DNA from 3 places in the Streptomyces sp. NPDC023157 genome. Region 2 is predicted to be linked to each of the others. Evidence: predicted binding sites of a transcription regulator. Region 2 holds the regulator's gene; each other region holds the start of a gene.
What was found. Region 2 encodes HrcA, which represses chaperone genes, less so after heat shock. Its sites were predicted from a motif close to TTNGCACTCNGNNNNNCNGAGTGCNAA; they were not measured.
Positions count from the first base shown of each region.

Region 1: groES (co-chaperone GroES) is a predicted target of HrcA. The motif match lies at 2,188-2,214, and genes of this name have one in related genera.
Region 3: groL (chaperonin GroEL) is a predicted target of HrcA. The motif match lies at 1,967-1,993, and genes of this name have one in related genera.

Region 1 covers NZ_JBVHIL010000004.1:331,814-342,137, reverse strand. Annotated here, with positions in the region: gene ACZ3ZE_RS16475 (THUMP-like domain-containing protein) at 1-817, opposite strand, end outside; gene ACZ3ZE_RS16470 (polysaccharide deacetylase family protein) at 919-1,842, shown strand; gene groES (co-chaperone GroES) at 2,361-2,669, shown strand; gene groL (chaperonin GroEL) at 2,785-4,413, shown strand; gene ACZ3ZE_RS16455 (ester cyclase) at 4,501-5,199, opposite strand; gene ACZ3ZE_RS16450 (hypothetical protein) at 5,274-8,780, shown strand; gene ACZ3ZE_RS16445 (hydroxyacid dehydrogenase) at 8,789-9,808, opposite strand; gene ACZ3ZE_RS16440 (carbohydrate ABC transporter permease) at 9,826-10,324, opposite strand, start outside.
Region 2 covers NZ_JBVHIL010000001.1:810,217-820,540, reverse strand. Annotated here, with positions in the region: gene holA (DNA polymerase III subunit delta) at 1-401, shown strand, start outside; gene rpsT (30S ribosomal protein S20) at 688-954, opposite strand; gene lepA (translation elongation factor 4) at 1,141-3,012, shown strand; gene ACZ3ZE_RS03805 (AMP-dependent synthetase/ligase) at 3,204-5,081, shown strand; gene hemW (radical SAM family heme chaperone HemW) at 5,210-6,442, shown strand; gene ACZ3ZE_RS03795 (DUF3097 domain-containing protein) at 6,493-7,305, opposite strand; gene ACZ3ZE_RS03790 (MBL fold metallo-hydrolase) at 7,395-8,117, opposite strand; gene hrcA (heat-inducible transcriptional repressor HrcA) at 8,274-9,293, shown strand; gene dnaJ (molecular chaperone DnaJ) at 9,294-10,324, shown strand, end outside.
Region 3 covers NZ_JBVHIL010000004.1:740,805-751,128, forward strand. Annotated here, with positions in the region: gene groL (chaperonin GroEL) at 215-1,837, opposite strand; gene ACZ3ZE_RS18530 (cold-shock protein) at 2,180-2,389, opposite strand; gene ACZ3ZE_RS18535 (MoaD/ThiS family protein) at 2,804-3,082, opposite strand; gene thrC (threonine synthase) at 3,098-4,384, opposite strand; SAM riboswitch class I at 4,402-4,545, opposite strand; gene ACZ3ZE_RS18545 (glucosyl-3-phosphoglycerate synthase) at 4,667-5,608, shown strand; gene ACZ3ZE_RS18550 (alpha,alpha-trehalose-phosphate synthase (UDP-forming)) at 5,753-7,108, shown strand; gene otsB (trehalose-phosphatase) at 7,123-7,971, opposite strand; gene ACZ3ZE_RS18560 (DUF3263 domain-containing protein) at 8,004-8,252, opposite strand; gene ACZ3ZE_RS18565 (extracellular solute-binding protein) at 8,276-9,550, opposite strand; gene ACZ3ZE_RS18570 (ROK family protein) at 9,761-10,324, shown strand, end outside.

The DNA of each region.
Region 1 (10,324 bases), on a different contig from region 2:
CGACGGGCCGGACCGCCGGGTCGGGCAGGGTGCCGCCGGTGAGGGTCGCGCCGCCGGGCAGCAGGGTGGCGCGGCGGGCGCCGGGCTCGGTGCCGAACCAGAGCACGGCCTCCTTCACGTCCCCGCCGTCCGAGATCCACTCCGCCTCGGCCTCCTCGGGCACCGCCTCGTGCGGGATGCCCGGGGCGATCTTCAGGGCCGCGTGCGGGGCCTTGCGGGCCGCCTCGACCGCCCAGGACAGCGGCGGCGAGTAGGCCTCCGGGTCGAAGATCCGCCCCCGGCCGCCGCGCCGCGCCGGGTCGACGAAGACGGCGTCGTACGGGCTGGTGTCGATCTCCGTCACGTCCGCGCGGCGCACCTCGATCAGCCCGTCGAGGCCGAGGGCCGCCGCGTTGGCGCGGGCCGCCTCGACGGTGAGCGGGTCGCGGTCGACGGCGAGCACCGAGATCCCGGCGCGGGCGAGCGCGAGCGCGTCGCCGCCGATGCCGGAGCAGAGGTCGGCGACGCTGCGCACGCCGAGCTCCTTGAGGCGGGCCGCCCGGTAGGTGCCGACGGTGGCCCGGGTGGACTGCTCGACGCCGTGGGGCGTGAAGTACATGCGGTACGCGTCCTCGGCGCCGAACTTCGCCACCGCCCGCTGCCGCAGCCGGGCCTGGCCGAGCGCGGCCGAGACCAGTTCGGCGGGGTGGTCGCGGCGCAGCCGGGAGGCGACCGCCAGCTCCTGGGCGGGGTCGTAGTCGCGCAGGGCGGCGAGGAGGGCCTGCCCCTCGGGGGTGAGCAGGGAGGCGAAGGCGGCGAGGTCGGTCACCCGTCCCATTCTGAGGGGCGCGGGCGGTGTGGGCCGCCCGGGGGACCGTGCGGGCGGCGCCGGTGGTGTCGGGGCCCGGGAGGGGCTCGGCGCTGACAGGATGCGGCGCCATGCAGCTAGTACGACAAAAGGAACAGACGCGTACGTTTCGCTCCGTACGGGTGGTCGGTGCCGCCCTCCTCGTCGCCGCCCTCGGCTCCGCCTGCGCGGGCCCCGGCGCCGACGGCGAGGCCGCGTCGCAGAAGCCCGCCGCCGGCCAGCCGCGCGCGCAGAACGCGGCCGGCGCCCTGAACGCGTACGTCGAGCGGGTCCGCGCGGCGCGCGCCGCCCGGGTGGCCGCCGCCAAGAAGTGGGGGCTGGCCCAGCCGCCGCTCGAAGCGCCGGCGCCGCCCGCCGTGAAGCCGAAGATCACCACCCGCAAGGGCTTCGAGACCGACGGTGAGGGGCTGCCGCCGGTCTTCACCACCGTGCCGACGAAGCAGAAGGTCGTCTTCCTGACCATCGACGACGGCGCCGAGAAGGACCCCGCGCTGCTGCGGATGATGAGCGAGCTGAAGATCCCGTACAGCGCGTTCCTCAGCGACTACCTGGTCAAGGAGGACTACGGCTACTTCCGGAAGATGCGCGACTCCGGGGTCGCCCTGCACAACCACACCCTCAACCACCGCTATCTGCCCGGGCTCGACTACGGCGACCAGAAGCGCGAGATCTGCGGGATGCAGGACGTCATCCAGAAGCAGTTCGGCAAGCGGCCCGAGCTCTTCCGCCCGCCGTACGGCAACTACAACGAGGACACCCTGCGCGCGGCCAAGAGCTGCGGGGTCAAGGCCGTCCCGCTGTGGGCCTCCGAGGCCTTCCCCGACCACATGGAGTGGCGCGAGTGGGACCGGGACCTGCACCCCGGCGACATCGTCCTCACACACTTCCGCGGCAAGGAGGACTGGAAGGGCTCCATGCCGGACATGATCCGCCGGGTGATGAAGACGATCACGGCGAAGGGGTACGCGGTGGCCAGGCTGGAGGACTACGTATGAGCCGGGCGCGCCGGCTGGCAGCCGCCCTGGCCCTGACCGGCGCGCTGTTCTCCCTGACCGCCTGCGCGTCCTCGGCCGACCCGATCGACCCGATCGAACGGCTGGGCCGCAAGGCGGCGGAGAAGGTCTCGCCACGGGTGCCGCATCCGCCGCACCGGCCGCGCGCGGCGCGCGGGCCGTCCCCGGCCGGGGGGCCTTCCGCGACCCGGGGGCCTTCCGTCGTCCGGGGGCCGTCCGCCGCTCCGTCCGGCTCCGCGGTCCCGGTGCGACCCCTCGTACGGAACCGCGGGCTCCGTCCGCGCGTTCCTCCCGGAGCGCCCCCGGCTCACGCCACGGGGTCGTGAATTGGCACTCCGCTTGACCGAGTGCTAATCGCGGTCATAGTCTCGGCTCTGGCACTCCCCACCGGAGAGTGCCAACACAGCGACGGGCAGGTCCGGCACCCGCGACGACGGATCCACCTGGTCGCCACCTCAGACAGTTAACCCCGTGAGATCTCCGAAGGGGGAGGTCGGATCGTGACGACCACCAGCTCCAAGGTTGCCATCAAGCCGCTTGAGGACCGCATTGTGGTCCAGCCGCTCGACGCCGAGCAGACCACGGCCTCTGGCCTGGTCATCCCGGACACCGCGAAGGAGAAGCCCCAGGAGGGCGTCGTCCTCGCCGTGGGCCCGGGCCGCTTCGAGAACGGCGAGCGCCTGCCGCTCGACGTGAAGACCGGCGACATCGTGCTGTACAGCAAGTACGGCGGCACCGAGGTCAAGTACAACGGTGACGAGTACCTCGTCCTCTCGGCTCGCGACGTGCTCGCGATCATCGAGAAGTAGTCCACCGAAGCACCTGTAAGCAGACGCTTCGAATCGCGCCCCTGACCCCCTGGTTTCTCCGGGCGTTCAGGGGCGCGGTTTTTTCCACGATTTCCGAGAGGGCTGAACCGCTCCCATGGCGAAGATCCTGAAGTTCGACGAGGACGCCCGTCGCGCCCTTGAGCGCGGCGTCAACAAGCTGGCCGACACGGTGAAGGTGACGATCGGCCCCAAGGGCCGCAACGTCGTCATCGACAAGAAGTTCGGCGCCCCCACGATCACCAACGACGGTGTCACGATCGCCCGCGAGGTCGAGATCGAGGACCCGTTCGAGAACCTCGGCGCCCAGCTCGTGAAGGAGGTGGCGACCAAGACCAACGACATCGCGGGTGACGGCACCACCACCGCCACCGTGCTCGCCCAGGCCCTGGTCCGCGAGGGTCTGCGCAACGTCGCCGCCGGCGCCTCCCCGGCCGCCCTGAAGAAGGGCATCGACGCCGCGGTCAAGGCCGTGTCCGAGGAGCTCCTCGCGACCGCCCGCCCGATCGAGGACAAGTCCGACATCGCCGCCGTCGCCGCGCTCTCCGCGCAGGACCAGCAGGTCGGCGAGCTCATCGCCGAGGCGATGGACAAGGTCGGCAAGGACGGCGTCATCACCGTCGAGGAGTCCAACACCTTCGGCCTGGAGCTGGAGTTCACCGAGGGCATGGCCTTCGACAAGGGCTACCTCTCGCCGTACATGGTCTCCGACCAGGAGCGTATGGAGGCCGTCCTCGACGACCCGTACATCCTGATCAACCAGGGCAAGATCTCCTCCATCCAGGACCTCCTGCCGCTGCTCGAGAAGGTCATCCAGGCCGGCAGCTCCAAGCCCCTGCTGATCATCGCCGAGGACGTCGAGGGCGAGGCCCTCTCCACCCTCGTCGTCAACAAGATCCGCGGCACCTTCAACGCCGTCGCCGTCAAGGCGCCCGGCTTCGGTGACCGCCGCAAGGCGATGCTCCAGGACATGGCCACCCTCACCGGTGCCACGGTCATCTCCGAGGAGGTCGGCCTCAAGCTCGACCAGGCCGGTCTCGACGTGCTGGGCACCGCCCGCCGCGTGACCGTCTCCAAGGACGACACCACGATCGTGGACGGCGCCGGCTCCTCCGAGGACGTCCTCGGCCGCGTCAACCAGATCAAGGCCGAGATCGAGTCCACGGACTCCGACTGGGACCGCGAGAAGCTCCAGGAGCGCCTCGCGAAGCTGGCCGGCGGCGTGTGCGTGATCAAGGTCGGCGCCGCCACCGAGGTGGAGCTGAAGGAGAAGAAGCACCGTCTGGAGGACGCCATCTCCGCGACCCGCGCCGCGGTCGAGGAGGGCATCGTCTCCGGTGGTGGCTCCGCGCTCGTCCACGCCGTCAAGGTCCTCGAGGGCAACCTCGACAAGACCGGCGACGAGGCCACCGGTGTCGCCGTGGTCCGCCGCGCCGCCGTCGAGCCGCTGCGCTGGATCGCCGAGAACGCCGGCCTCGAGGGCTACGTCATCACCTCGAAGGTGTCGGAGCTCGACAAGGGCCAGGGCTTCAACGCCGCGACCGGCGAGTACGGCGACCTGGTCAAGGCCGGCGTCATCGACCCGGTGAAGGTCACGCGCTCCGCCCTGGAGAACGCCGCCTCGATCGCCTCCCTGCTGCTCACGACCGAGACCCTGGTCGTCGAGAAGAAGGAAGAGGAGCCGGCGGACGCGGGCCACTCGCACGGCCACGGTCACTCGCACTGAGTCCCGTAACGCGTAGCTGAGCCCCGAAGCTCACAGCCGAGGCCCGGTGCCCCCGTCGCGGGGGCACCGGGCCTCGGCGCGTCGGTCCTACGCCTCGACCGCCCCGAGCTGCCCCATCAGCCCGAGCATGTCGTACTGCCACCACCCCGCGACGGCCTTCCCGTCCTCCCGGAACCGCTGGATCAGCGTGCCGGTCATCTCCACCGCGATCCCGCTCGGCTGGAGCCCCATGAAATCGCCGGTGTGGGTGGCGTTCCACGTCCAGCGGGTGCACACCCGGTCACCCTCGGCGATCTGGTCCTCGACGGTGAACGCGAAGTCGAAGCCGCTCCGCCACATCTCCACCTCGCGCCGCACCGCGTCCATGCCGATGGCGTCCGCCGGGTTGGACGGATCGTGGTCGTGGTACCCCTCGGCGACCACCTGGTCGAGCGCCGACAGCTCCTCCCCGCCGCCGAGCAGCGCGAGGAAGCGGCGGGAGTTCCCCTTGTACAGGGCCTCGTCGCGGACCACGTCCAGATCGGTGAAGGTCGGCATCTCGTCGCAGAGCGCCACCATCTCCCGGAAGATCCGGTCGGTCTCCGGCAGCTGCGAGTTGCGCATGGCCACGTCGTACGAGGGGAACTCGACGATCTCCACGACATGGGAGGCGTCGGATCGGTCCGTGCCGACGATGCTGTGGGTGGCGGTGCGCTTGCCCTTGGTCTGTTCGACCCACTCGTCCATGAGCCGGTTCAGGTCGTCGATCCGGCTGGTCTTGCAGTCGATTATCTGTACGAAACTCATGACGCCTCCCGGGCCGGGGCGGACCCTTCCAGTTTAGGTCCGCGGGGGCGGGGTGCCCTGGCAGCATGGGGGCCATGCGGGCCATGGGGGAGGAACCGGGGGAGCGGCCGGTCACCGTCGAGAACGGCACGGGGATCGTCGTCGTCGGGGACGGGAACCGGGTCGTGGTGGGCGCCGCGCCCGGCGTCCGGTCCGCGTACTGGGAACAGGTGCGCCGCATCGCCCCGGACGAACTCATCGCCCGGGAAACGGAGTTGGCGGAGCTCGCCACCTTCTGTCTCGCGGACGGGCCCGGATACCTGTGGTGGCGGGCGGACGCGTGGGCCGGCAAGACGGCGCTCATGGCCTGGTTCGCCCTGCACCCGCCGCCGGGCGCGCGGATCGTCCCCTTCTTCGTCACCGCCCGCTGGGCCGCCCAGAACGACGCGGCGGCGTACGTGGACGTCGTCCTGGAACAGCTCGCCGAACTGGCCGGCGAACCGCTGCCCGCCCTCCTCACCGCCGCCACCCGCGAGACCCACCTGCTGCGCCTGTACGGAACGGCCGCCCGCGCCTGCGCCGGGCGCGGCGAACGCCTGATCCTCCTCGTCGACGGCCTCGACGAGGACCGGGGGGTGACCACCGGGCCGGACGCCCACTCGATCGCGGCCCTCCTCCCGCCGGACGCGCGGGTGATCGTCTCCGGCCGCCTCAACCCACCCCTCCCCCCGGACGTCCCCGACGCCCACCCCCTCCGCGCATCGGCCGCCGTCCGCGTCCTTGCCCCGTCCCCGTCCGCCCGCGCGATCCGGGTGGAGGCGGAACGCGAGCTGAAGCACCTCCTGGCGGCCGGCGGCCTCCCGTACGACCTGCTCGCCCTCCTCACGGCCGCGGGCGGCGGCCTGACGGCGGACGACCTCGCGGAGCTGACCGACGAGGTCCCGTACCGGGTGCGGGACGTGCTGCGCACCGGGCCCGGGCGCACCTTCGCCCCGGCCGGCCCCGCCTACCTCCTCGCCCACGAGGAACTCGCCGCCCAGGCCCGGGAGATGCTCGGCACCCGCGAACTGGCCAGCTTCCGGGCCCGGTTGCACACCTGGGCGGAGAGCTGGCGCGAGCGCGGCTGGCCGGAGGCCACCCCGGACTACCTGCTCCGGGGGTACGTGGCCACCCTGCGCGCCGCCGGCGACGTCGACCGGCTCGTGGGCTGCGCCCTCGACCCCGTACGCCACGACCGGCTGCTCGCGGCGACCGGCGGCGACGGGGCGGCCCTCGCGGAGGTCCGGGCGGCGTCGGAAGCCCTCCTCACGGGCGGCGACCGGCCGGACCTGATCCCCCTGATGCTGCGGCTCGCGGTCCGGCGCGACGACCTGGAGCTGAGCGGCGGGCTCGTCCGGCCGGAGCTCGCGGCGGGGTGGGCGGCGGTCGGCGAGGTCGACCGGGCGGTGGCGCTGGCGCGGGCGGCGGGCGACGAGCGGGCGGTGGCGGGGCTGTGCGCGGTGGCGACGAAGCTGCTGGAGCGCGGGGACCGGGACAGGGCCGTCGCTCTCGCGGAGGAGGCGGAGGAGCTGGGGCTGGCGCTGCGGGAACGGGGGGGCCTTGGGCAGGACGATGCGGCCGAGGCGACGGCCCTGCTGCTGGTCGCGCTCGGCCTCCATGACCGGGCGGAGCGGCAGATCCATCGGATCGGCAGCGAGCTGGACCGCTACGGGCCGCTGTACACCCTGACCCGCGCGTACTGCGCAGGGGAGGAGTACGGGCGTGCGCTCGTACTCGCGCGCGGTGAGCCGAACATCAGGCTGCGTGCCAACGCGCGCTCCGAGACGGTCCGGTCCCTGATCAGAGTGGGCCGGTACGAAGACGCCGAGCGGGCGGCGCGCGAGGGGGACGCGAACCGCGCGGTCCGGGCCCTGGTCCTGATCCGGGCGGCGGTCACGCTCCGGGAGGCGGGCCAGGGCGGGATAGGGGAGGCGCTCCTGGCTGAGGGGCTGGGGGAGTGGGGGTCCACGCAGCCGGAAGAGGACGGGGCCGGGATCCGGCGCAAGCTGATCGAGGCCTTGGTGGAGGCGGGGGAGTCGGCCCAGGCGCGCAGGACTCCGGACCGGCGTTTCGACTTCGGCGACGAGGAGAACTACGCCGTGGCCCTGGCCCGGATCGGCGCGTGGGAACTGGCCTGGGAGGCGCTCGACCGAGTCCGGGAAGACTGGGTGGAGGGCACCCTGGTGCGCTTCGCCCGGGTCACGGCCGATCGCGGGCGGGACGTGGAGGCCGAGCAGATGGGCCGGGAGCTGGACGAGGACGAGTTCTCCGAGTACCTGTGGGAGGTCATCGCGGAGACCCGCCTCGGGCGGGGCCAGCCGGACACGGTCACGCCTCTGCTCGACCGGCTGGCGCACAGCGCCCGTGGCTTCGCCGCCATCGGCGCGTACGTGCGGCAACTGGCCGCACGGGGACGAGTCGATGAGGTTCGTGCCGTGCTGGCGCGCATGAGCGGACCCGAGTACGAGCTGCGGCTCAGTTCCGCGCTGCTCGGACCGGCAGCGGAGGCCTTGCACGACGCGGGGTACGTCGCTGAGGCGCGGGAGCTGCTGGTGTCCGCCGAGGCGGGCAGCCGCAGGCCACCCCGGTACGAATTCGTGGAACGGCTGGCGCGGGTCGCCCACGCTCTCGCAGAAGCGGGGCGCCCGGAGGTGGCCTCGGCCGTGCTTGACGCCTTGGACCCCGAGGACGGCGACGACCGGCAAGTGGTGTCGGCTCTGCTGGCCGTCGGGCGGATCGAGGAGGCCGAGGAGCTCGCCCTGGGCGCCGACCCGTTCGCCGACGGGCTCCTGGAGGTCGGCGCCGCCTGGGTCGCGTGCGGGAGCTACGCCCGTGCGGATGCGCTGGCCCGCGTCGTCAAGTACCGGATCGCCGCGGTCGTGGCCGTGGCGTACGCGGAGGCGGGCGACCCGGACAAGGCCGCCGACCTCATACCGGGGCTGTCCGGCGACCTGGAGGTGATCGAGGTCTCCACCGCCCTCGCCCATGCCTTGGACCTCCAGAGCCGCCGCGAGGAGGCGGAGCAGTGGTTGGACCGGGCGGTGGGACTGGCCTGGCCCCGGGCAGCGACCACCGCCGTCATGCTGCCCGACCTGGTCCGCGCCCAACTCGCCCTCGGCCGCCAAGGCGAGGCGACCGCGCTGCTGCAGCGAGCCACCAGGTCCTGGCTCACCTACTACGGTTCGTCCCAGCCCGAGCACCTCCTCCGCGCCTGGGTCCTGCTCGGCGCCCACGACCACGCCCTCGACCTCGCGTGGAAGCTGGAGCCGGACGCCGTCCAGAAGGCCCTGCCGCCCCTCGCCGCCGACCTCGCCCGCGCCGGCGCGTACGAGCGCGCCGAGACGGTCCTCGCGGACCTGCACCACCTGGGCCCCAAGTGCGCCGCCGCGTACACCGTCCTGGCCGTCGAGCACCCCGACCCGGTCCGGGCCCGCGAGGTGACCGCCCTCGCCCTGCACCTGGGGCCCTGGTACGAGGCACTGCCGGCCGTGCTGGCCCGCGAGCCGGGGGCGGTGGAGCAGGTCACGGCGGAGGGCGAGCGGCTACGGGCCCTCCTCGGCTAGGCCGACCGCTAGGCCGACCGCGTGAGGTCCACCGCCCGTACCTCCTCCGCGAACGGCTCCCCCCGCCCGTACCGCGCCACCTCCTCGATCGCCCGGTCCGCCATCCGGTGCAGCTCGTTGCCGAGGGAGCCTGCGACGTGGGGGGTGAGGAGGACGTTGGGGAGGGTCCACAGGGGGGAGTCGGGGGCGGGGAGTTCGGGGTCCGTGACGTCGAGGACGGCGTGGAGGCGGCCGGAGCGGAGGTGGGGGAGGAGGGCGGTCTCGTCGACGAGGGAGCCGCGGGCGGTGTTGACGAGGGTCGCGCCGTCGGGCATCGCGGCGAGCTGGGCGGCGCCGAGCATGTGGTGGGTGGCGGGGAGTTGGGGGGCGTGGACGGAGACGACGGTGGAGCGGGCGCAGAGTTCGTCGAGGGGGACCGGTGTCACGCCGGGGCCGGGGTCGGTCGTGTACGGGTCGTACAGCAGGATCTCGAAGTCGAAGGGGCGCAGGAGGTCGATGACCCGGCGGCCGATGCGGGAGGCGCCGATGATGCCGACGGTGCGGCGGTAGTTGCCCCAGGCGGTGGACTCGTCGAGCCAGGCCTGGTCGGTGCGCAGCTCGGCGTACTGCTGGGCGGAGCGCAGGACGCGTTTCCCGGCGAAGAGGATCGCGGCGAGCGTGTATTCGGCGACGGGCAGCGCGTTGGCGGCGGCGGCCGAGGTGACCTGGATGCCGCGGTCCCAGCAGGCGTCGGTGATGTGGTGTTTGACCGAGCCGGCCGCGTGGACGACGCCTTTGAGGCGGGGGGCGCGGGCCAGGACGTCGGCGGTGAGCGGGGTGGTGCCCCAGCAGGTGAGGAGGAGTTCGGCCTCGGCGAGGGCGGCGGCGACCTCGGGCGTGGGGTCGGCGAGGTCGTGGGCGACGAGCCGCGGGTCGGTGCGCGTGAGGGCGGCGAGGCGGTCGCGGTGGGCGTCGGTGAGGAGGCGTTCGGCGATGCCGGGGCCCATGGCGAGCAGGAGCCGGGGGCGGTTGTCAGTGGCGGGGTGCATCGTGGGATCTGTGCTCCTCACTTGACGCTGCCGGCGGTCAGGCCCGCTTTCCAGTGGCGCTGGAGGGAGACGAAGGCGACGACGAGGGGGACGACGGCGAGCAGGGATCCGGTGACGACGAGGGGGTAGAAGTCGGGTTCGGCGTGGGCGTTGCTGTTCCAGGAGTAGAGGCCGAGGCTGAGCGGGAACAGCTTCTGGTCGGAGAGCATCACGAGGGGGAGGAAGAAGTTGTTCCAGATCGCGGTGAACTGGAAGAGGAAGACGGTCACGAAGCCGGGCATGACCATGCGCAGACCGATGGACCAGAAGGTGCGCAGTTCGCCGGCCCCGTCGATACGGGCGGCTTCGAGGGCCTCGTCGGGGATGTAGCCGGCGCTGAAGACGCGGGCGAGGTAGACCCCGAAGGGGTTGACGAGGACGGGCAGGATCACGGCCCAGTAGGTGTTGACGATGCCCACTTCGCTGGCGAGCAGGTACATGGGCAGGGCGAGCGCGGTGGTGGGGACGAGCACGCCC
Region 2 (10,324 bases):
ACACGGGCCGCGCCGAGGCCTCCTCCTTCACGGTCGCGGACCGCGCCGTCGAGGGGCGGGCGGCGGAGGCCCTGGAGGCCCTGCGCTGGTCCCTGTCGACCGGGGTCGCGCCCGTCCTGATCACCAGCGCCCTGGCCCAGGGCGTCCGGGCCATCGGCAAGCTCTCCTCGGCCCGCGGCGGACGCCCCGCCGACCTCGCGCGCGAGCTGGGGATGCCGCCGTGGAAGATCGATCGCGTGCGGCAGCAGATGCGCGGCTGGACCCCCGACGGTGTCTCCGTGGCGCTGCGGGCGGTCGCGGAGGCGGACGCGGGCGTCAAGGGCGGCGGCGACGACCCCGAGTACGCGCTGGAGAAGGCCGTGGTGACCATCGCCCGCGCCGCCCGCATGCGCCGTACCTGACACCGGGCCCGGATCTCCCCGTACGACGACGTAAGGGCGACGGACGGGCGAGCTACGCCGCAGTACGCACGACGCACGGCGACCTACGCCCGCCGTATACACGACGCACGGCGACCTACGACGAAGGCCCCGCCGCCTCCTGGGGAAGGAGGGCGGCGGGGCCTTCGTGTACAGCTGGGTGGCCCGTACACGCGTGGCGAACGCGTCTCGCGTACGTGACCGGGATGGCCGGGCGGGAGCGGTTAGAGGGCCCGCTGGATTCCCGTGCGGCCGTTCACATCAGAGCTCAGCCCTGGAGGGAGCCAACCTTGGTGGCCAGCGCCGACTTCTTGTTGGCGGCGGCGTTCTTGTGGATGACACCCTTCGAGACAGCCTTGTCGAGCTGACGCGAGGCGGCACGAGCGGCAACGGTGGCCTTCTCGAGGTCGCCGGCGGCGACAGCCTCGCGGGCCTTGCGGATCGCGGTCTTGAGCGACGACTTGACGGCCTTGTTGCGCAGGCGCGCCTTCTCGTTGGTCTTGTTCCGCTTGATCTGGGACTTGATGTTCGCCACGAAAAGAGCCTTTACAGGTTCGATGTTTCTTCAGGATGTGCCACGCGGGCTGAGAGGGCACACGAGACACAGCTGTCCACGTTATCAGCCGCACTCCACCCCGCCCAAACCGAGCGCCGGACCGCAGTCATGGGACCATGGAGCCTACGTATCCGTTCTGAACATCGCCCGAGACGAGAACCCTGCGTGCCCGCGACTCCTACCAACGTGCCCGAGCCGAGCCGAACCGACCCGGCTCTGATCCGCAATTTCTGCATCATCGCGCACATCGACCACGGCAAGTCCACGCTCGCCGACCGGATGCTCCAGCTGACCGGTGTGGTCGACCAGCGGCAGATGCGCGCCCAGTACCTCGACCGGATGGACATCGAGCGCGAGCGCGGCATCACGATCAAGTCCCAGGCCGTCCGGCTGCCCTGGTCCCCCACCGAGGGGGACGGCCAGGGCCGGACGCACATCCTGAACATGATCGACACCCCCGGGCACGTCGACTTCACCTATGAGGTCTCCCGGTCGCTCGCCGCCTGTGAGGGCACGGTCCTGCTGGTGGACGCGGCGCAGGGCATCGAGGCGCAGACGCTCGCCAACCTGTACCTGGCGATGGAGAACGACCTCACGATCGTCCCGGTCCTGAACAAGATCGACCTGCCGGCCGCCCAGCCGGAGAAGTTCTCCGAGGAGCTGGCCAACCTCATCGGCTGCCAGCCGGAGGACGTCCTCAAGGTCTCCGCGAAGACCGGCATGGGTGTCGAGGCGCTGCTGGACCGCGTGGTCCGGGACGTGCCGGCCCCGGTCGGTGTCGCCGACGCGCCCGCCCGCGCGATGATCTTCGACTCCGTGTACGACTCGTACCGGGGCGTCGTGACGTACGTCCGTGTCGTCGACGGGCAGCTCAACAAGCGCGAGCGCATCAAGATGATGTCGACCGGCGCCACCCACGAGCTGCTGGAGATCGGTGTCTCGTCGCCCGAGATGACGTCGTCCGACGGTCTCGGCGTCGGCGAGGTCGGCTACCTGATCACCGGTGTGAAGGACGTCCGCCAGTCCAAGGTCGGTGACACGATCACCTCCCTGAACAAGGGCGCGACCGAGGCCCTCGGCGGGTACAAGGACCCCAAGCCGATGGTGTTCTCGGGTCTCTACCCGCTGGACGGCTCGGAGTACCCGGACCTCCGCGAGGCCCTCGACAAGCTGCAGCTGAACGACGCCGCGCTGGTCTACGAGCCGGAGACCTCCGCCGCGCTCGGCTTCGGCTTCCGCGTCGGCTTCCTCGGCCTGCTCCACCTCGACGTGATCCGCGAGCGTCTGGAGCGCGAGTTCGGGCTCGACCTGATCGCCACCGCCCCCAACGTGGTCTACCGCGTGGTCATGGAGGACGGCAGCGAGCACACGGTCACCAACCCGAGCGAGTTCCCCGAGGGCAAGATCAACGACGTGTACGAGCCCGTCGTACGCGCCACGATCCTGGCCCCCAGCGAGTTCATCGGCGCGATCATGGAGCTGTGCCAGACCCGCCGCGGCACGCTGATCGGCATGGACTACCTGTCCGAGGACCGGGTCGAGATCCGCTACACCCTGCCCCTGGCCGAGATCGTCTTCGACTTCTTCGACCAGCTGAAGTCCAAGACGCGCGGTTACGCCTCGCTCGACTACGAGCCCACCGGCGAGCAGGCGTCCAGCCTGGTCAAGGTCGACATCCTGCTGCACGGCGACAAGGTGGACGCCTTCTCCGCCGTCACCCACAAGGACGCCGCGTACGCCTACGGTGTCCGGCTGGTCGCCAAGCTGCGCGAGCTGATCCCGCGGCAGGCCTTCGAGGTGCCGATCCAGGCCGCGATCGGCTCCCGGGTCATCGCCCGCGAGACCATCCGCGCCATCCGCAAGGACGTCCTCGCCAAGTGCTACGGCGGTGACATCTCCCGTAAGCGGAAGCTGCTGGAGAAGCAGAAGGAAGGCAAGAAGCGCATGAAGATGGTCGGCTCCGTGGAGGTCCCGCAGGAGGCCTTCATCGCCGTCCTGTCGAGCGACGACTCCGCCGGCGGCAAGGGCAAGAAGTAGCTCCTGCCGACGGCCGCGCGATAGCTGCCATGTACAACGAACGGGTCTGGGTGCCGAAGGCGCTCAGACCCGTTCGTTATAAGCAAGCCCTTACGCGCCAGTCCCCGGCGCTCTACTCTGAAGCCGCTCGAAGGTTACTCGCCAGTTAGTTACGCACCGCCTGACCGCACCGCCGCCGCCCGGAGGACGTCGTGAGCGACACACAGACCCTGATCGAGAACCGGCCGCCGTCCGTGGCGACCCTTTTCCTTGAGCGCGTCGAGCGGACCCCGGACGCGGAGGCCTACCGCTACCCGGTCCCCGCCGCCTCCGGACAGGGCCCCGACGAGTGGAAGTCGCTCAGCTGGGCGCAGGCCGCCGAGCGGGTCTACGGGATCGCCGCCGGCCTCATCGACCTCGGCGTTCAGCCGGAGGAGCGCGTCGCGCTCGCCTCCTCGACCCGCGTCGAGTGGATCCTCGCCGACCTCGGCGTGATGTGCGCGGGCGCCGCCGTGACCACGATCTACCCGCAGACCAACGCCGAGGAGTCGGCGTTCATCCTCTCCGACTCCGACTCGCGCGTCCTCATCGCGGAGAACGCCGACCAGCTCGCCAAGGCCGTCGAGCGGCGCGCCGAGCTGCCGCACCTCCACCACGTGATCGTCATCGACCCCGAGGGCGCCGACACCGAAGACGAGTGGGTGCTGACCCTCGCCGACCTGGAGGCCCGCGGCGCGGCGTACCTGGAGAAGCACCCGGAGGCCGTCAAGGAGCGGGTCGGGGCGATCACCGCCGAGCAGCTCGCCACCCTCATCTACACCTCGGGCACCACCGGCCGCCCCAAGGGCGTCCGCCTCCCGCACGACAACTGGTCGTACATGGCGAAGGCCATCGCCGCCACCGGCCTGGTCACCCAGGACGACGTGCAGTACCTGTGGCTGCCGCTCGCCCACGTCTTCGGCAAGGTACTCACCTCGGGCCAGATCGAGGTCGGCCACGTCACCGCCGTCGACGGCCGCATCGACAAGATCATCGTGAACCTGCCGGTCGTGCAGCCCACCTACATGGCGGCCGTCCCGCGCATCTTCGAGAAGGTCTACAACGGGGTCGCCGCCAAGGCCCGCGAGGGCGGCGGCGCCAAGTACAAGATCTTCCAGTGGGCGGCCGAGGTCGCCCGCGAGTACGCCAAGGTCACCCAGGACAACTTCCGCCGCACCGGCACCGCCTCCGCGCCCTTCGGCCTCGCCGCCAAGCACAAGGTCGCCGACGCGCTGGTCTACAAGAAGCTCCGCGAGGCCTTCGGCGGGCGGCTGCGCGCCGCCGTCTCCGGCTCGGTCGCGCTGGCCCCCGAGATCGGCTACTTCTTCTCCGGCGCCGGCATCCACATCCTGGAGGGCTACGGCCTGACGGAGTCCTCCGCCGCCTCCTTCGTCAACCCGGGCGAGGCCTACCGCACCGGCACCGTCGGCAAGCCGCTGCCCGGCACCGAGGTCCGCATCGCCGACGACGGCGAGATCCTGCTGCGCAGCCCCGGCGTCATGGAGGGCTACCACGGCCTGCCGGAGAAGACGGCGGAGGTCCTGGAGGCGGACGGCTGGTTCCACACCGGTGACATCGGCGAGCTGTCCGCCGACGGCTACCTGCGGATCACCGACCGCAAGAAGGACCTGTTCAAGACCTCCGGCGGCAAGTACATCGCCCCGACCGAGGTCGAGGGCCAGTTCAAGGCCGTCTGCCCGTTCGTCTCCAACATCGTGGTGCTCGGCGCCGACCGGAACTACTGCAGCGCGCTCATCGGGCTCGACGAGCCCGCCATCCTCGGCTGGGCGGCCGAGCACGAGCTCGGCGGCAAGTCGTACGCGGAGGTCGTCGCCGCCCCGCAGACCCAGAAGCTCATTGAGGGCTATGTCGCCCGCCTCAACGAGGGGCTGCAGCGCTGGCAGACGATCAAGAAGTTCCGTCTGCTGCCGCGCGACCTCGACGTCGAGCACGGTGAGCTCACGCCCAGCCTGAAGATGAAGCGGCCGGTCGTGGAGCGGACCTACCAGCACCTGATCGACGAGATGTACGAGGGAGCGCGGGAGGCCTGAGCGGGCCTCCGGTCGGCCTGAGCGGGCCCGAGGAGAGCTGAGCGGGGCCCGAGCGGGGTCTGAGCTGGGGTTTCCTCGGTTATCCACAGGCTCGGCGGTCACCCCGGGCAGTACGGGACAATGGCTGCATGCCTTCCGTACTGCCCGATGGTGAGCCCATGCCCGAGGACGGGGCGCTGCCCGCCCACGCCCTGGAAGGGGCCGGCGAGCGGCCGCTCGGGTTCTATCTGCACGTGCCGTATTGCGCGACCCGCTGCGGCTACTGCGACTTCAACACGTACACCGCGAGCGAGTTGCGCGGTGCGGGAGGCGTGCTCGCCTCCCGGGAGAACTACGCGGGCCAGGTCGCCCAGGAGATACGCCTGGCCCGCAAGGTCCTCGGCGACGACCCGCGTCCCGTCCGGACCGTCTTCGTCGGCGGCGGCACGCCCACGCTGCTCGACGCGGGCGACCTGGTCGCGATGCTCGGGGCGATCCGGGACGAGTTCGGGCTCGCCGACGACGCCGAAGTGACGACCGAGGCGAATCCGGAGTCCGTCGACCCCGCGTATCTGGCGACCCTGCGCGAGGGCGGCTTCAACCGGATCTCCTTCGGCATGCAGAGCGCCCGGCAGCACGTGCTGAAGATCCTCGACCGCACCCACACCCCCGGACGCCCCGAGGCGTGCGTCGCCGAGGCGCGGGCGGCCGGCTTCGACCACGTCAACCTCGACCTCATCTACGGCACCCCCGGCGAGTCCGACGACGACTGGCGGGCCTCCCTCGACGCGGTGATCGGCGCCGGACCCGACCACGTCAGCGCCTACGCGCTCATCGTGGAGGAGGGCACCCAGCTGGCCCGGCGCATTCGCCGCGGCGAGATACCGATGACCGACGACGACGTCCACGCCGACCGGTACCTGATGGCGGACGAGGTGCTCTCCGGGGCGGGCTTCGACTGGTACGAGGTGTCCAACTGGGCCACCTCGGAGGCCGGACGCTGCCTCCACAACGAGCTGTACTGGCGCGGCGCCGACTGGTGGGGCGCCGGGCCCGGCGCCCACAGCCACGTGGGCGGGGTGCGCTGGTGGAACGTGAAGCACCCGGGCGCCTACGCGGCGGCCCTCGGCTCCGGCACGTCGCCCGGCGCCGGGCGCGAGGTGCTGTCGGAGGAGGACCGGCGGGTGGAGCGGGTCCTGCTGGAGCTCCGGCTGCGCGAGGGCGTCGAGCTGGCCCTCCTGAAGCCCGCGGGCCTGGCCGCGTCCCGCAAGGCCCTGGAGGACGGCCTCCTCGCCCCCGAGCCGTACGCCCAGGGACAGGCCGTCCTGACCCTCCGCGGCCGCCTGCTGGCCGACGCGGTGGTGCGGGACCTGGTCGACTGAGGAGGCCGACGACCGGGGGAGGCCCGACCGCCGGTCTGCGCCAGCCGTCCTCAGCCGCCCTCAGGTGCCGTCACGTGGTCGATCAGGTGTTCCACGGCGCCCAGGAGTTCCGGCTCCAGGTCCTTGTACGAGGTCACCTTCGACAGGATGTGCTGCCAGGCCGCGCCCGTGTTCTCCGGCCAGCGCAGGGCGCGGCACACGCCGGTCTTCCAGTCCTGGCCGCGGGGGACCGAGGGCCAGGCCGGGATGCCCACGGAAGAGGGCTTCACGGCCTCCCAGACGTCGATGTACGGGTGTCCGACGATCAGGACGTCCGGGGACGAGACCTGGGCGGCGATGCGGGACTCCTTGGAGCCCGGCACCAGGTGGTCGACGAGGACGCCGAGGCGGGCGTCGGGGGCCGGGGCGAACTCGGCGACGACGGCCGGCAGGTCGTCGATGCCCTCCAGGTACTCGACGACGACGCCCTCGATGCGCAGGTCGTCGCCCCAGACGCGTTCCACCAGCTCGGCGTCGTGGCGGCCCTCCACGTAGATCCGGCCGGCCCGGGCGACCCGCGCCCGGGCGCCCGGGACGGCGATCGAACCGGAGGCCGTCCGGGTGGGGCGGGCCGGGGCCGCGCGGGAGGGGCGGACCAGGGTGACGACCCGGCCCTCCAGGAGGAAGCCGCGCGGCTCCATCGGGAAGACCCGGTGCTTGCCGAAGCGGTCCTCCAGCGTCACCGTGTCCGCCTCGCAGCGGATCACGGCCCCGCAGAAGCCGGTCGCGACCTCCTCCACGACGAGATCGTGGTCCGCCGGGACCTCGGGGACGGGCGCCGAGCGCTTCCAGGGGGGAGTCAGATCCGGGTTGTAACTGCGCATGGGCTCGATTCTGCCCTGGGCGGGCCCCGTCCGCGGTGAGCGGGCGAGGGAGCGTCAGGTCCCGTGCCGAGGGCGCGCGTTCGGTGCCGCTACGCCACCCCGAAGCGCCGCGCCAGCTCCCCGCGCTGGCGGCGTACGAAGGCGGCGTCCACCACCGCCCCGTGGCCCGGTACGTACACCGCGTCCTCGCCGCCCAGGGACAGCAGCCGGTCCAGCGCCGCCGGCCAGCGTCCGGGGATCGCGTCCGGGCCCGCCTGCGGTTCGCCGGACTCCTCGACCAGGTCGCCGCAGAAGACGACCTCCGGCGCACCCGGCACGAACAGGGCCAGGTCGTGGCCGCTGTGGCCGGGGCCGACGTTGGCGAGCAGGACCTGGCGGCCGCCCAGGTCCAGGGTCCACTCGCCCGAGACCGTGTGGCGGGGCGCGACCAGGACCTCGGCCGCCTCGGCCGCGACCCGGGCGTCCACCCCCTGCAGTACCGCGTCCGTGCACAGCGCCTCCCGCTCGCGCGGCAGCAGCGTGTCCATGCCGATCGCCCCGAAGACCTCCGCCCCGGAGAACACCGCCGTGCCCAGGACGTGGTCGAAGTGCGGATGGCTGAGTGCGATATGCGTCACCCGGCGGCAGCCCGTCAGCGCCTCCACCTGGGTGCGCAGCTCGGCGCCCTGCGCGAGGGTCGCCCCCGTGTCGTACAACAGCACCGCGTCCCGCCCGATGACCAGGCCCACCGTGGCGTCCCAGCCCGGCAGCCGGCGCCTGCCGACACCCTCCGCGAGGCGCTCCCAGCCGTACTCTTCCCATTCCACGTCCATACGGCGACGCTAGCCGCTGTGACCCCGCCGACCCCGCCTCCTTGCCAGGAGCGATGTCCGCCGCCGTACACTGGCCGGGGGATTCCTGGCACTCGGGCAGGGCGAGTGCCAAAAAGGGAAGAACCGGAACCGGATCGACAGCTGGAGGTGTGCGCGGTGCTCAGCGAACGCAGACTCGAGGTGCTGCGCGCCATCGTCCAGGACTACGTCGGGACGGAGGAGCCGGTCGGCTCCAAGGCGCTGACCGAGCGCCACAAGCTGGGTGTGTCGCCCGCCACCGTGCGCAACGACATGGCGGTGCTGGAGGAGGAGGGCTTCATCGCCCAGCCTCACACCAGCGCCGGGCGCATCCCCACCGACAAGGGCTACCGCCTCTTCGTGGACCGGCTGGCCGGCGTCAAGCCGCTGTCGACCCCCGAGCGGCGGGCGATCCACAACTTCCTCGACGGAGCCGTCGACCTCGACGACGTCGTCGGCCGCACGGTACGGCTGCTCGCGCAGCTCACCCGGCAGGTCGCCGTCGTGCAGTACCCCTCGCTGACCCGTTCGACGGTCCGGCACGTGGAACTGCTGTCGCTGGCCCCCGCCCGGCTCATGCTGGTGCTCATCACCGACACCGGCCGGGTCGAGCAGCGGGTCATCGACTGCCCGGCGCCCTTCGGCGAGACCTCCCTGGCCGACCTGCGGGCCCGGCTCAACAGCCGGGTCGTCGGCCGCCGGTTCGCGGACGTGCCGCAGCTGGTGCAGGACCTCCCCGAGTCCTTCGAGGAGATCGAGGACCGCGGCACCGTCACGACGGTGCTCGCGACCCTCCTCGAAACGCTCGTGGAGGAGCAGGAGGAGCGGCTCATGATCGGCGGCACCGCCAATCTGACCCGCTTCGGACATGACTTCCCCCTGACGATCAGGCCCGTCCTGGAAGCCCTCGAGGAGCAGGTCGTGCTCCTCAAGCTGCTCGGCGAGGCCAAGGAATCGGGCATGACCGTACGCATCGGGCACGAGATCGCCCACGAGGGGCTGACGTCCACGTCGGTCGTCTCGGTCGGCTACGGTTCCGGCGGCGAGGCAGTCGCCAAACTCGGCGTGGTCGGACCGACCCGCATGGATTACCCCGGAACGATGGGAGCGGTACGCGCAGTGGCACGTTACGTCGGACAGATCCTGGCGGAGTCGTAAGTGGCCACCGACTACTACGCCGTACTCGGCGTACGCCGCGACGCGTCGGCAGACGAGATCAAGAAGGCCTTCCGCCGACTCGCCCGCGAGCTTCACCCGGACGTGAACCCGGACCCGAAGACCCAGGAGCGGTTCAAGGAGATCAACGCCGCTTACGAGGTGCTGTCGGACCCGCAGAAGAAGCAGGTCTACGACCTCGGCGGCGACCCGCTCTCCGCCTCCGGCGGCGGTGGCGCCGGCGGCTTCGGCGCGGGCGGCTTCGGGAACTTCTCGGACATCATGGACGCCTTCTTCGGTACGGCGTCCCAGCGCGGCCCGCGCTCGCGCACCCGGCGCGGCCAGGACGCGATGATCCGCCTGGAGATCACCCTCGACGAGGCGGCCTTCGGCACCACGAAGGACATCCAGGTCGACACGGCCGTCGTCTGCACCACCTGCTCCGGCGAGGGCGCCGCGCCCGGCACCTCCGCGCAGACCTGTGACATGTGTCGCGGCCGCGGTGAGGTCTCCCAGGTCACCCGGTCCTTCCTCGGCCAGGTCATGACCTCCCGCCCCTGCCCGCAGTGCCAGGGCTTCGGCACCGTCGTCCCGACCCCGTGCCCCGAGTGCGCGGGCGACGGCAGGGTCCGGTCCCGTCGCACGCTCACGGTCAAGATCCCGGCCGGTGTCGACAACGGCACCCGGATCCAGCTGGCCGGCGAGGGCGAGGTCGGCCCCGGCGGCGGCCCCGCCGGCGACCTGTACGTCGAGATCCACGAGACCCCGCACGACACGTTCCAGCGGCGCGGCGACGACCTGCACTGCACGGTCACCATCCCGATGACGGCCGCCTCGCTGGGTACGAAGGTGCACCTCCAGACCCTGGACGGCCTTGAGGAGGTCGACATCCGCCCGGGCACCCAGTCCGGCCAGTCGATCCCGCTGCACGGCCGAGGCGTCACGCACCTGCGCGGCAACGGCCGGGGCGACCTGATCGTCCACGTCGAGGTGCAGACCCCGTCCAAGCTGGACCCGGAGCAGGAGCGCCTCCT
Region 3 (10,324 bases), on a different contig from region 2:
GGGCGGCACCCCACGGGGTGCCGCCCTTCGGCGTTCAGCGATGAACAGCTGATCCGCTGCGCAAAACCCGAGGGCGGCACCCCCTGATGGGAGTGCCGCCCTCGGCAGGACTGAGGTCGACCCCGGTCACCGGACGGAGTCCGGTGCAGCGTCCCGAAGCCTGACCGGCCGCCTGCGGCCGGTCAGTGCGAGGGGCGCATCCAGAGGATCAGACTCAGAAGTCCATGTCACCGCCCGGCATGCCGCCGCCGGCCGGCGCGGACGCCTTCTCCGGCTTGTCGGCGATGACGGCCTCGGTGGTGAGGAACAGGGCCGCGATGGACGCCGCGTTCTGCAGCGCGGAGCGGGTGACCTTCGCCGGGTCGATGATGCCCTCGGCGATCATGTCGACGTACTCACCGGTCGCGGCGTTCAGGCCGTGGCCGACGGGGAGGTTGCGCACCTTCTCCACGACGACGCCACCCTCGAGACCACCGTTGACGGCGATCTGCTTGAGCGGGGCCTCCAGGGCCAGCTTGACGGCGTTGGCACCGGTGGCCTCGTCGCCGTCCAGCTCCAGCTTCTCGAAGACCGCGGAGGCCTGCAGCAGGGCGACGCCGCCACCGGCGACGATGCCCTCCTCGACGGCCGCCTTCGCGTTGCGAACGGCGTCCTCGATGCGGTGCTTGCGCTCCTTGAGCTCGACCTCGGTCGCGGCACCGGCCTTGATGACGGCCACGCCGCCGGCCAGCTTCGCGAGGCGCTCCTGGAGCTTCTCGCGGTCGTAGTCCGAGTCGCTGTTCTCGATCTCGGCGCGGATCTGGTTCACGCGACCGGCGACCTGCTCGCTGTCACCGGCACCGTCGACGATGGTGGTCTCGTCCTTGGTGATGACGACCTTGCGGGCGCGGCCCAGCAGGTCGAGGCCCGCGTTCTCCAGCTTGAGGCCGACCTCCTCGGAGATGACCGTGCCGCCGGTGAGGATGGCGATGTCGTTCAGCATGGCCTTGCGGCGGTCGCCGAAGCCCGGGGCCTTGACGGCGACGGACTTGAAGGTGCCACGGATCTTGTTGACGACCAGCGTCGACAGAGCCTCGCCCTCGACGTCCTCGGCGATGATCAGCAGCGGCTTGCCCGACTGCATGACCTTCTCCAGGAGCGGGAGCAGGTCCTTCACGGAGGAGATCTTGGAGTTGACGATCAGGATGTACGGGTCATCCAGGGCCGCCTCCATGCGCTCCATGTCGGTCGCGAAGTACGCCGAGATGTAGCCCTTGTCGAAGCGCATGCCCTCGGTGAGCTCAAGCTCGAGCCCGAAGGTCTGCGACTCCTCGACGGTGATGACGCCTTCCTTGCCGACCTTGTCCATCGCCTCGGCGATGAGCTCGCCGATCTGGGTGTCGGCGGCGGAGATGGAGGCCGTGGAGGCGATCTGCTCCTTGGTCTCGACATCCTTCGCCTGCTCGAGCAGGGCGCCGGAGACGGCCTCGACGGCCTTCTCGATGCCGCGCTTGAGGGCCATCGGGTTGGCACCGGCGGCCACGTTGCGCAGGCCCTCGCGGACGAGCGCCTGGGCGAGGACGGTGGCGGTGGTCGTACCGTCGCCGGCGACGTCGTCCGTCTTCTTGGCGACTTCCTTGACCAGCTCGGCGCCGATCTTCTCGTACGGGTCCTCGAGCTCGATCTCCTTGGCGATGGAGACACCATCGTTGGTGATCGTGGGGGCGCCCCACTTCTTCTCGAGGACGACGTTGCGGCCCTTCGGGCCGAGGGTGACCTTGACGGCGTCAGCGAGCTGGTTCATGCCGCGCTCGAGACCGCGCCGGGCCTCCTCGTCGAACGCGATGATCTTGGCCATGTGAAGTGGTCCTCCCGGACTGGGGTGGATAACGCTCCTGGACCGCGCCGACGCCCGCGACGGACGGCCTGCGAGCCCTGTGGTTCCTTGCCCCACCTGGCCGCGGGCCTCATCTGCCCGATCCTCGATTAAGCACTCTCACCTTCAGAGTGCTAACGCCAATGATTAGCACTCGCCCCATGCGAGTGCAAGCGACTACCGAGGATCGGTCACCCCTGGGAGCACGAGCCGGGCGCACACGCCGGGCGCACATGACGAGGAGCCGGACATGACGAGGGGCCCGCATCCGGTCTGGATGCGGGCCCCTCGACGGAAGTGCGTCGGTGGCCGATCGCGCCGCGCTCAGGCGGAGGCGGCGAGCTTGACCATGTCCGCCTGCGGGCCCTTCTGGCCCTGCGAGATCTCGAACTCGACCCGCTGCCCTTCTTCAAGGGTGCGGTAGCCGTCCATCTGGATCGCGCTGTAGTGGACGAAAACATCCGCACCACCGTCGACCGCGATGAAGCCGTAGCCCTTCTCCGCGTTGAACCACTTGACGGTGCCCTGAGCCATGCCTAACTCCCCTATTACTGGCCCTTGCGCGGGGCCGCACTTCGCGGACCCGGGTCAGACCCTGCGCCGGAACGCGTCGACCGCGGCTGAATGTATCTGCCCAACTGCCCTCTGCAACAGGTCAATCGGACGAGAATTCTGGGCAGCACGGAAAGGCGAATTGGGGAGAATCCCTTGAATTCCGGGTCAAGTCGGGCCGGGCAAAGCGCGCAGAAGGTACACAAGGCACGGGCACTTTGGCTGCTTCTTGTCGCGCACGGGCGCATTCTCATATGCGTCTGGCATGAGCAGCGGCGGGGACTTCCCCAACTCTACCCCGCTCAACCATGCAGAATTGCCCCCTCCGCTTCTTCTCGCGGAAGGGGCAATTCAGATAAGACGGATACCGCGGGTAAGCGCGGAGGGGGCGACGGCTCAGCAGCCGCCGGCGACCGCCGGGATGATGGAGACGCCCGCGCCGTCCGGCGTCGCGGTCTCCAGGCCCTGCTCGAAGCGCACGTCGTCGTCGTTGACGTACACGTTGACGAAGCGGCGCAGCTTGCCCTGGTCGTCCAGGACGCGGGCGGCGATGCCCCCGTGGTTCTTCTCCAGGTCGGCGATGACCTCGGCGAGGGTCGCGCCCTCCGCCTTCACCTCGGCCTGGCCGCCGGTGTAGGTGCGGAGGATGGTGGGGATGCGGACGTTGACGGCCATGGGTTCACGTACCTTTCAGTGGGCCAGGCCCGCGTCGCGGAACGCGTCCAGGCTCGGGCGGATGGTGGCGGTCGCCTGAGAGGTGTCGGCCACCGCGTCCAGGGTCTTGAGGCCGTCGCCGGTGTTGAGGACCACGGTCGTCAGGCTCGGGTCGATGAGACCGGCCTCGACCAGCTTCCTCGTGACGCCGACGGTCACGCCGCCCGCGGTCTCGGCGAAGATGCCCTCGGTGCGGGCGAGCAGCTTGATCGCGTCGACGACCTGCTCGTCGTTCACGTCCTCCACGGCACCGCCCGTGCGGCGGGCGATGTCGAGCACGTACGGGCCGTCGGCCGGGTTGCCGATCGCGAGGGACTTGGCGATCGTGTTCGGCTTCTGCGGCTTCACGACGTCGTGGCCGGCCTTGAAGGCGACGGAGACCGGGGAGCAGCCCTCGGCCTGGGCGCCGAAGATCTTGTACGGCTTGTCCTCGACCAGGCCCAGCTTGATGAGCTCCTGCAGACCCTTGTCGATCTTGGTGAGCTGGGAGCCGGAGGCGATCGGGATGACCAGCTGGTCGGGGATGACCCAACCGAGCTGCTCGCAGATCTCGTACGCGAGCGTCTTGGAGCCCTCGCCGTAGTACGGGCGCAGGTTGACGTTGACGAAGCCCCAGCCCTCGCCGAGCGGGTCGCCGATGAGCTCCGAGCAGAAGCGGTTGACGTCGTCGTAGTTGCCCTCGATGGCGACGAGGTCACCGCCGTAGACACCGGCCATGACGACCTTGCCCTGCTCCAGGTCGTGCGGGATGAACACGCAGGAGCGGAAGCCGGCCCGGGCGGCGGCGGCGCCGACGGCACCGGCCAGGTTGCCGGTGGAGGAGCAGGACAGGGTGGTGAAGCCGAAGGCGCGGGCGGCCTCGATGGCCTGGGCGACGACCCGGTCCTTGAAGGAGTGGGTCGGGTTGCCGGAGTCGTCCTTGACGAACAGCCTGCCGGGCTCGACGCCGATCTCGCGGGCCAGGTTGTCGGCCTTGACGAGCGGGGTCCAGCCGGGGTTCAGGTTCGGCTTCTCGGCGACATCGGCCGGGACGGGCAGCAGCGGGGCGTAGCGCCAGATGTTGGCGGGGCCGGCCTCGATGCGCTTGCGCAGCTCCTCCGGGTCACCGGAGGGCAGGTCGTACGCGACTTCGAGCGGGCCGAAACAGAGCTCACAGGCGAAGATCGGGCCGAGCGGGAAGGATTCGCCGCATTCGCGGCAGGAGAGTCCGGAAGCGGGACCGAGGTCGACGGTGGTTCCGGGTGCGACGGTCTGTACAGCCATGGAGGCGAGGCCCTTTCTCCTCATCTTTCCCATGACGAATTTTTCGCCATGAGACGGATTTGGCACCTTCCCTAGTCGGGGACCTCGCTGGAGGACGAGAACCGACTGGAGGGTTGCCGGGGCTTCAACGGGCCGTTTCCCTCTGCCCCTCTGGATGAGCGGTATTCGATTGTGAGACGCGGTCGGCACCCCGACATGCATCGGGGATCCGCGTTGTTCAAGACTGTAACCGAAGGCTACGAAGGTGGAGAGGGTCGTCCGATCCGCGAGATGGAGATCACGTTGCTGGAAGAGGTGGAGCGCTGGCTGGCCCGGCGGTCCTGGTCCGTCGCCGACCGCCCGCTGGAGCGCGTCCTCGCCGCCAAACGGGGGACGCGGGTCAGCGTGGTGCTGCCCGCGCTGAACGAGGAGGCGACGGTCGGCGCGATCGTCTCCGTGATCCGCCGCGAGCTGATGACCGAGGCCGTCCCGCTGGTGGACGAGCTCGTGGTGATCGACTCGGGCTCCACGGACCGTACGGCGGAGGTGGCGGCGGCGGCCGGCGCGCGGGTGGTGGCGCGCGACGCGATCCTGCCCCGGATACCCGCGGTGCCCGGCAAGGGCGAGGTCCTGTGGCGGTCACTGATGGTGACGACCGGGGACGTGGTCTGCTTCGTGGACGCGGACCTCAGGGACTTCTCCGCGGACTTCGTCACCGGCATCGTGGGCCCGCTGCTCACCGAACCGGACGTCGACTTCGTGAAGGCGATGTACGACCGCCCGCTCGGCGACGCCCCTGGTCAGGGCGGTCGGGTGACGGAGCTGGTGGCGCGCCCGCTGCTCAATCTGCACTGGCCGCAGCTGGCCGGCTTCGTCCAGCCGCTGGGCGGCGAGTACGCGGCGCGGCGCTCGCTGCTCGAACGGCTGCCGTTCCCCGTCGGTTACGGAGTGGAGCTGGGCCTGCTCGTCGACGCGCTGCACACGGTGGGCCTGGACGCCCTCGCACAGGTGGACGTGGGGGTGCGCAAGCACCGGCACCAGGACGGGCGGGCGCTGGGCCGGATGGCGGCCGCGATCTACCGGACGGCGCAGCTGCGTCTGTCCCGGGGACATCTGGTGCGCCCGTGGCTGACCCAGTTCGAGCGGGGCGAGCGGGGCTTCGAGCCGCACACGTACCCGGTGGACACGGAGGAGCGCCCGCCGATGGCGGAGATCGCGGAGTACGCGAGGCGGCGCGTGGCGTAGCGCCGGACAATGATCTTTTCCGCCCCCCTCGACAGGGAGCGGCTTCGACAGGGAGCGGCTCCGGCCGCGGCCCGGCCCTCGGCCGGAACCGCCCGTCTGGTATCCGTACGTTTGAGCGTTTACCGGACGGGCTAGGTTCGCCGTATGGCTACCGTCCTCGTGGCATCGAACCGCGGCCCGGTCTCGTACACCGTGCGTGACGACGGCTCCCTGGACACCCGGCGGGGCGGCGGCGGGCTCGTCTCGGGTCTGAGCGCCGTCTCCTCGGAGGGCGGCCTCTGGGTGTGCGCGGCGCTCGGCGACGGCGACCGCGAGGCCGTGCGCCGCGGGGTCGCCGAGCCGGGCGTACGCATGCTGGACATCGACCCGGAGGTGTACGCCGACGCGTACAACGGCATCGCGAACTCGGTGCTCTGGTTCCTCCACCACCACCTGTACGACATCCCGCGCGAGCCCGTCTTCGACGCGGACTTCCGGCGCCGCTGGGGGTCCTACCGCGCCTACAACCGCGCCTTCGCCGAGGCGCTGGCCGAGGCGGCGGACGAGGGCGCGGCGGTCCTCGTCCAGGACTACCACCTGGCGCTCGTCCCCGGCATGCTCCGCGCGCTCCGCCCGGACCTGCGGATCGGGCACTTCACCCACACCCCGTGGGCGGCGCCCGGCTACCTGGCGATGCTGCCCGACGACATCCACCGCGAGCTGGTCGAGGGCATGCTCGGCGCGGACGAGCGCGGCTTCCACACCCGCGCCTGGGCCGCCGCCTTCCTCGCCGACCCGCTCGTGCCCGACACCACCCGGGTCGCCGCGTACCCGCTCGGTGTCGACGCCGACGAGCTGCGCGCCCTGGCCCACCGCCCCGCGGTCGACGACCGCCTGGCGGCGCTGCGCGCCGAGGTGGGCGACCGGAAGACGATCGTCCGCGTGGACCGTACGGAGCTGTCCAAGAACATCCCACGCGGCCTCCTCGCCTACCGCGAACTCCTCGCCACCCACCCCGAGTGGCGCGGCCGGGTCGTCCACCTGGCCTCCGCGTACCCCTCCCGCCAGGACCTGGAGGTCTACCGCGCGTACACGGCCTCGGTGACCGAGCTCGCCGAGGCGGTCAACGCGGAGTACGGCACCCCCGACTGGCAGCCCGTCCTGCTCTCCGTCCAGGACGACTTCACCCGCTCCCTCGCCGCCTACCGGCTCGCCGACGTGGCCCTGGTCAACCCCGTCCGCGACGGCATGAACCTGGTCGCCAAGGAGATCCCGGTCGTCTCCGACGAGGGCTGCGCCCTGGTCCTGTCCCGCGAGGCGGGCGCGTACGAGGAGCTCCACGAGGACGCCCTCACGGTCAACCCGTACGACGTGACGGCCACCGCCGAAGCCCTCCACACCGCCCTCTCGATGCCGGCCCCCGAACGCGCCGAACGCACGAAACACCTCGCGACGGCGGCGACGGCGCTGCCGCCGCGGGAGTGGTTCCTGGAGCAGCTGGGGGCCTTGCGCCAGGCCTGAGGGAGGCGGGGCGCCTAGGTGTTCCGGATCGCCTCCGCCAGCGCGGCCAGGAGTTCCACGACCGCCGCCGGTCCCGGGACCGTGAGGTCCGCGCGGTCGGCGAGGTCGGGGACGGACTCGGAGGCCGAGGCGGAGCAGACGAGGAGGCCGGGGGTGCCGTCGGAGCGGAGCTTCTCGACGGCCGCGTACGCCGGGAGGTCGCCCAGGTCGTCGCCCGCGTACAGGACGGACCCGGCGCCCAGCTCGTGGACGTAGTCGGCGAGGGCGACGCCCTTGTCCATGCCCGGAGGGCGGAGCTCCAGGACCATGCGGCCGGGTTCGAGGACCAGGCCGTGATGGGTGGCCAGATCGCCCAGGGGGCCCTTCAGGGCCTCGAAGGCGCCCTGCGGGTCGTCGGCGCGGCGGGTGTGGACGGCGACCGCGCGGCCCTTCTCCTCGATCCAGGTGCCCGGCCAGGCGCCGATCCGGTCGAGGAAGCCGGGGAGCTCGGCGCGGACCGACGCGACGCCCGGGTGCGGGGCGGCGGCGTGGACGGTGCCGGTGACGGCGTCCCAGCGTTCGGCGCCGTAGTGGCCCAGGACCACGAGGTGCTCCAGGCCTGGGACGCCGGCGAAGCCCCCGTAGCGGACCGCGACCCCGGCCGGGCGGCCGGTGACCACGGCGACGGAGGCCACCCGGGGGGCGAGGGCGGCCAGGGCGGGGACGGCGCCGGGGTGGGCGCGGGCCCGCTCGGGGTCGGGGACGATCTCGGCGAGCGTCCCGTCGAAGTCGAGGGCGACGACGGCCTTCTCGGGGCGCGCGAGGAGCGCGGCGAGACCGTCGCGGCCGGCGGCCGTGGTCGGGTGCGGAAGGCTGCTGACCATGTTCACGACCCTACCCACGCGCGGGCCTCCCGTCAGCGGCGCGATTCCCGTTCCGCCCGCACCCGCCGGAGGCGGTTCACCGTGACCGGGTCGTGGGCGAGGGCCCGCGGGTCGTCGAGGAGGGCGTTGAGCAGCTGGTAGTAGCGGGTCGCGGAGAGGCCGAGCTGTTCGCGAACCGCTCGTTCCTTGGCGCCGGGGCCCGGCCAGGAACGCCGTTCCATGGCCAGGACGGCCTGCTCGCGCTCGCCCAGCTCGCCGGGTTCGGTGGGTCCGGTGGTCATACAGACCAACTTATGCCGCCGTCCTACTCCGCGTTCTCCGCCGCCGTCGCCTCGCGGGCGATCCGGCCCAGGATCTCGGCCGGCTTCGCGTCGGGGGCGACGGCCTTGCCGATGTCCTTCTTGACGGCGCCGCTGACCCGGGCCCAGGAGGTCTTGCCGACCGGGGGGAGCTGGGAGTCGGGGAGGGCCTGGAGGAATTCGCGGAGGTCGGCGTGGGCCGGGTCGGACTCCATGCTCGCGGAGGCCGTGATGGTGGCGGGGAGGAGGCCGTTGTCGCCCGCGAACTTCAGGACGTTCTCGTCGTTGAAGGCGAAGTCGAGGAAGGCGCCGATCTCCTTGCGGTGCCCGTTCTGCTTGAAGCCCATGATCCAGTCGGCGACGCCCATGGTGGCCCTGGCCTTGCCGGACGCGCCGGGCAGGGCGACCTTGCCGACCTTGACGCCCTTCTTCTCGGCCTCCTGCATCAGGGACGGGTGCCCGTTGAGCATGCCGACCTCGCCGCGGGCGAAGGCCGCGAAGGCCTCCTTGCGGTTGAGCTTGCCGGGGGCGACGGGGCCGGTGAGGCCCTCGGCGACGAGGTTGGTCCGCAGCCACTCGAAGGTGCGGATGTTCGCGTCGGAGTCGATCTTGTAGTGGTCGGTGGCGTCGGTGTAGCCGTCGCCACCGCTGAGCAGCCACATCATCGTCTCGGCCTGGGCCTCCTCGGGCCCGAGCGGCAGCGCGAAGGGGTACTTCACGCCCTTCTTCTCCAGCTTGCGCGCGGCGGCGGCGAGCTCGTCCCAGGTGGTGGGCGGCGCGGTGACACCGGCCTTCTCGAAGAGGCCCTCGTTGAAGAAGAGCAGCCGGGTGGAGGCGACGAAGGGCAGCCCGTACTGGGTGCGCTTGTTCTCGCCGGCCGCGACGAGCGGGGCGAGGAAGTTGGCCTGGACCCGGATGGAGAGGAGCTCGTCGGCGGAGTAGAGCTGCCCGGCGGCCGCGTAGTCGGCGTAGGCGCCGATCTGGGCGATGTCGGGGGCCTGGCCGGCCTTGACCAGCTCGGCGACCTTGCGGTCGACGTCGTTCCAGGACTCGATCTGGACCTGGACCTTCACGCCGGGGTTCTTCGCCTCGAAGGCGGAGACGACGCCGGCCCAGTACTTCTTGGTGGAGTCGCCGCCGGCGAGGTCGTAGTCGGCGGCCACCAGCTTGAGGGTGACGTCGCCGGTCTCACCGCTCAGGGTGCCGCAGCCGGAGAGCGCGCCGGTCAGGCCGAGTGCGGAGGCCGCCGCGGCCAGTCCTATGAATCGTCGCCGCTGCACAGCTGTAACCCGCCCTTTGCTCATCGTCTGTTCGCCGTCGAACCCCCGTGAGCGGCAAGTTTCCCCCGCCGGAACAGGGGAGGTCTACACCACTCGCATATCGCTTCTGCAACGCATCACGGCCCGTCACCCCGTCGAATTTGTATCCGTGCGCAACAATCCTCCACAGTGGACTAGACCTTTCGGGTCCTCACGCGCGAGACTGTCCCCGTGAGACACGTCATCGCCCTCGATGTGGGCGGCACCGGTATGAAGGCCGCCCTGGTCGGGGCCGACGGCACCCTGCTCCACGAAGCCCGTCGCGCCACCGGCCGCGAGCGCGGGGCCGAGGCCGTCGTCGAGACGATCCTCGGCTTCGCCGAGGAACTGCGCGCCCTCGGCCAGGAACGGTACGGAGAGCCCGCCGCGGCCGCCGGAGTCGCCGTCCCCGGCATCGTCGACGCCGAGAACGGCATCGCCGTCTACGCCGCCAACCTCGGCTGGCGCGACGTCCCCATGCGCGCCCTGCTCAGCGAACGGCTGGGCGCCATCCCCGTCGCCCTCGGCCACGACGTGCGCACCGGCGGCCTCGCCGAAGGCCGCATCGGCGCCGGGAACGGCGCCGACCGCTTCCTCTTCGTCCCGCTCGGCACCGGCATCGCCGGGGCCATCGGCATCGGCAGCGAGATCGAGGCCGGCGCCCACGGCTACGCGGGCGAGATCGGCCACATCGTGGTCCGCCCCGGCGGCATCGCATGCGGCTGCCGCCAGCGCGGCTGCCTGGAGCGGTACGCC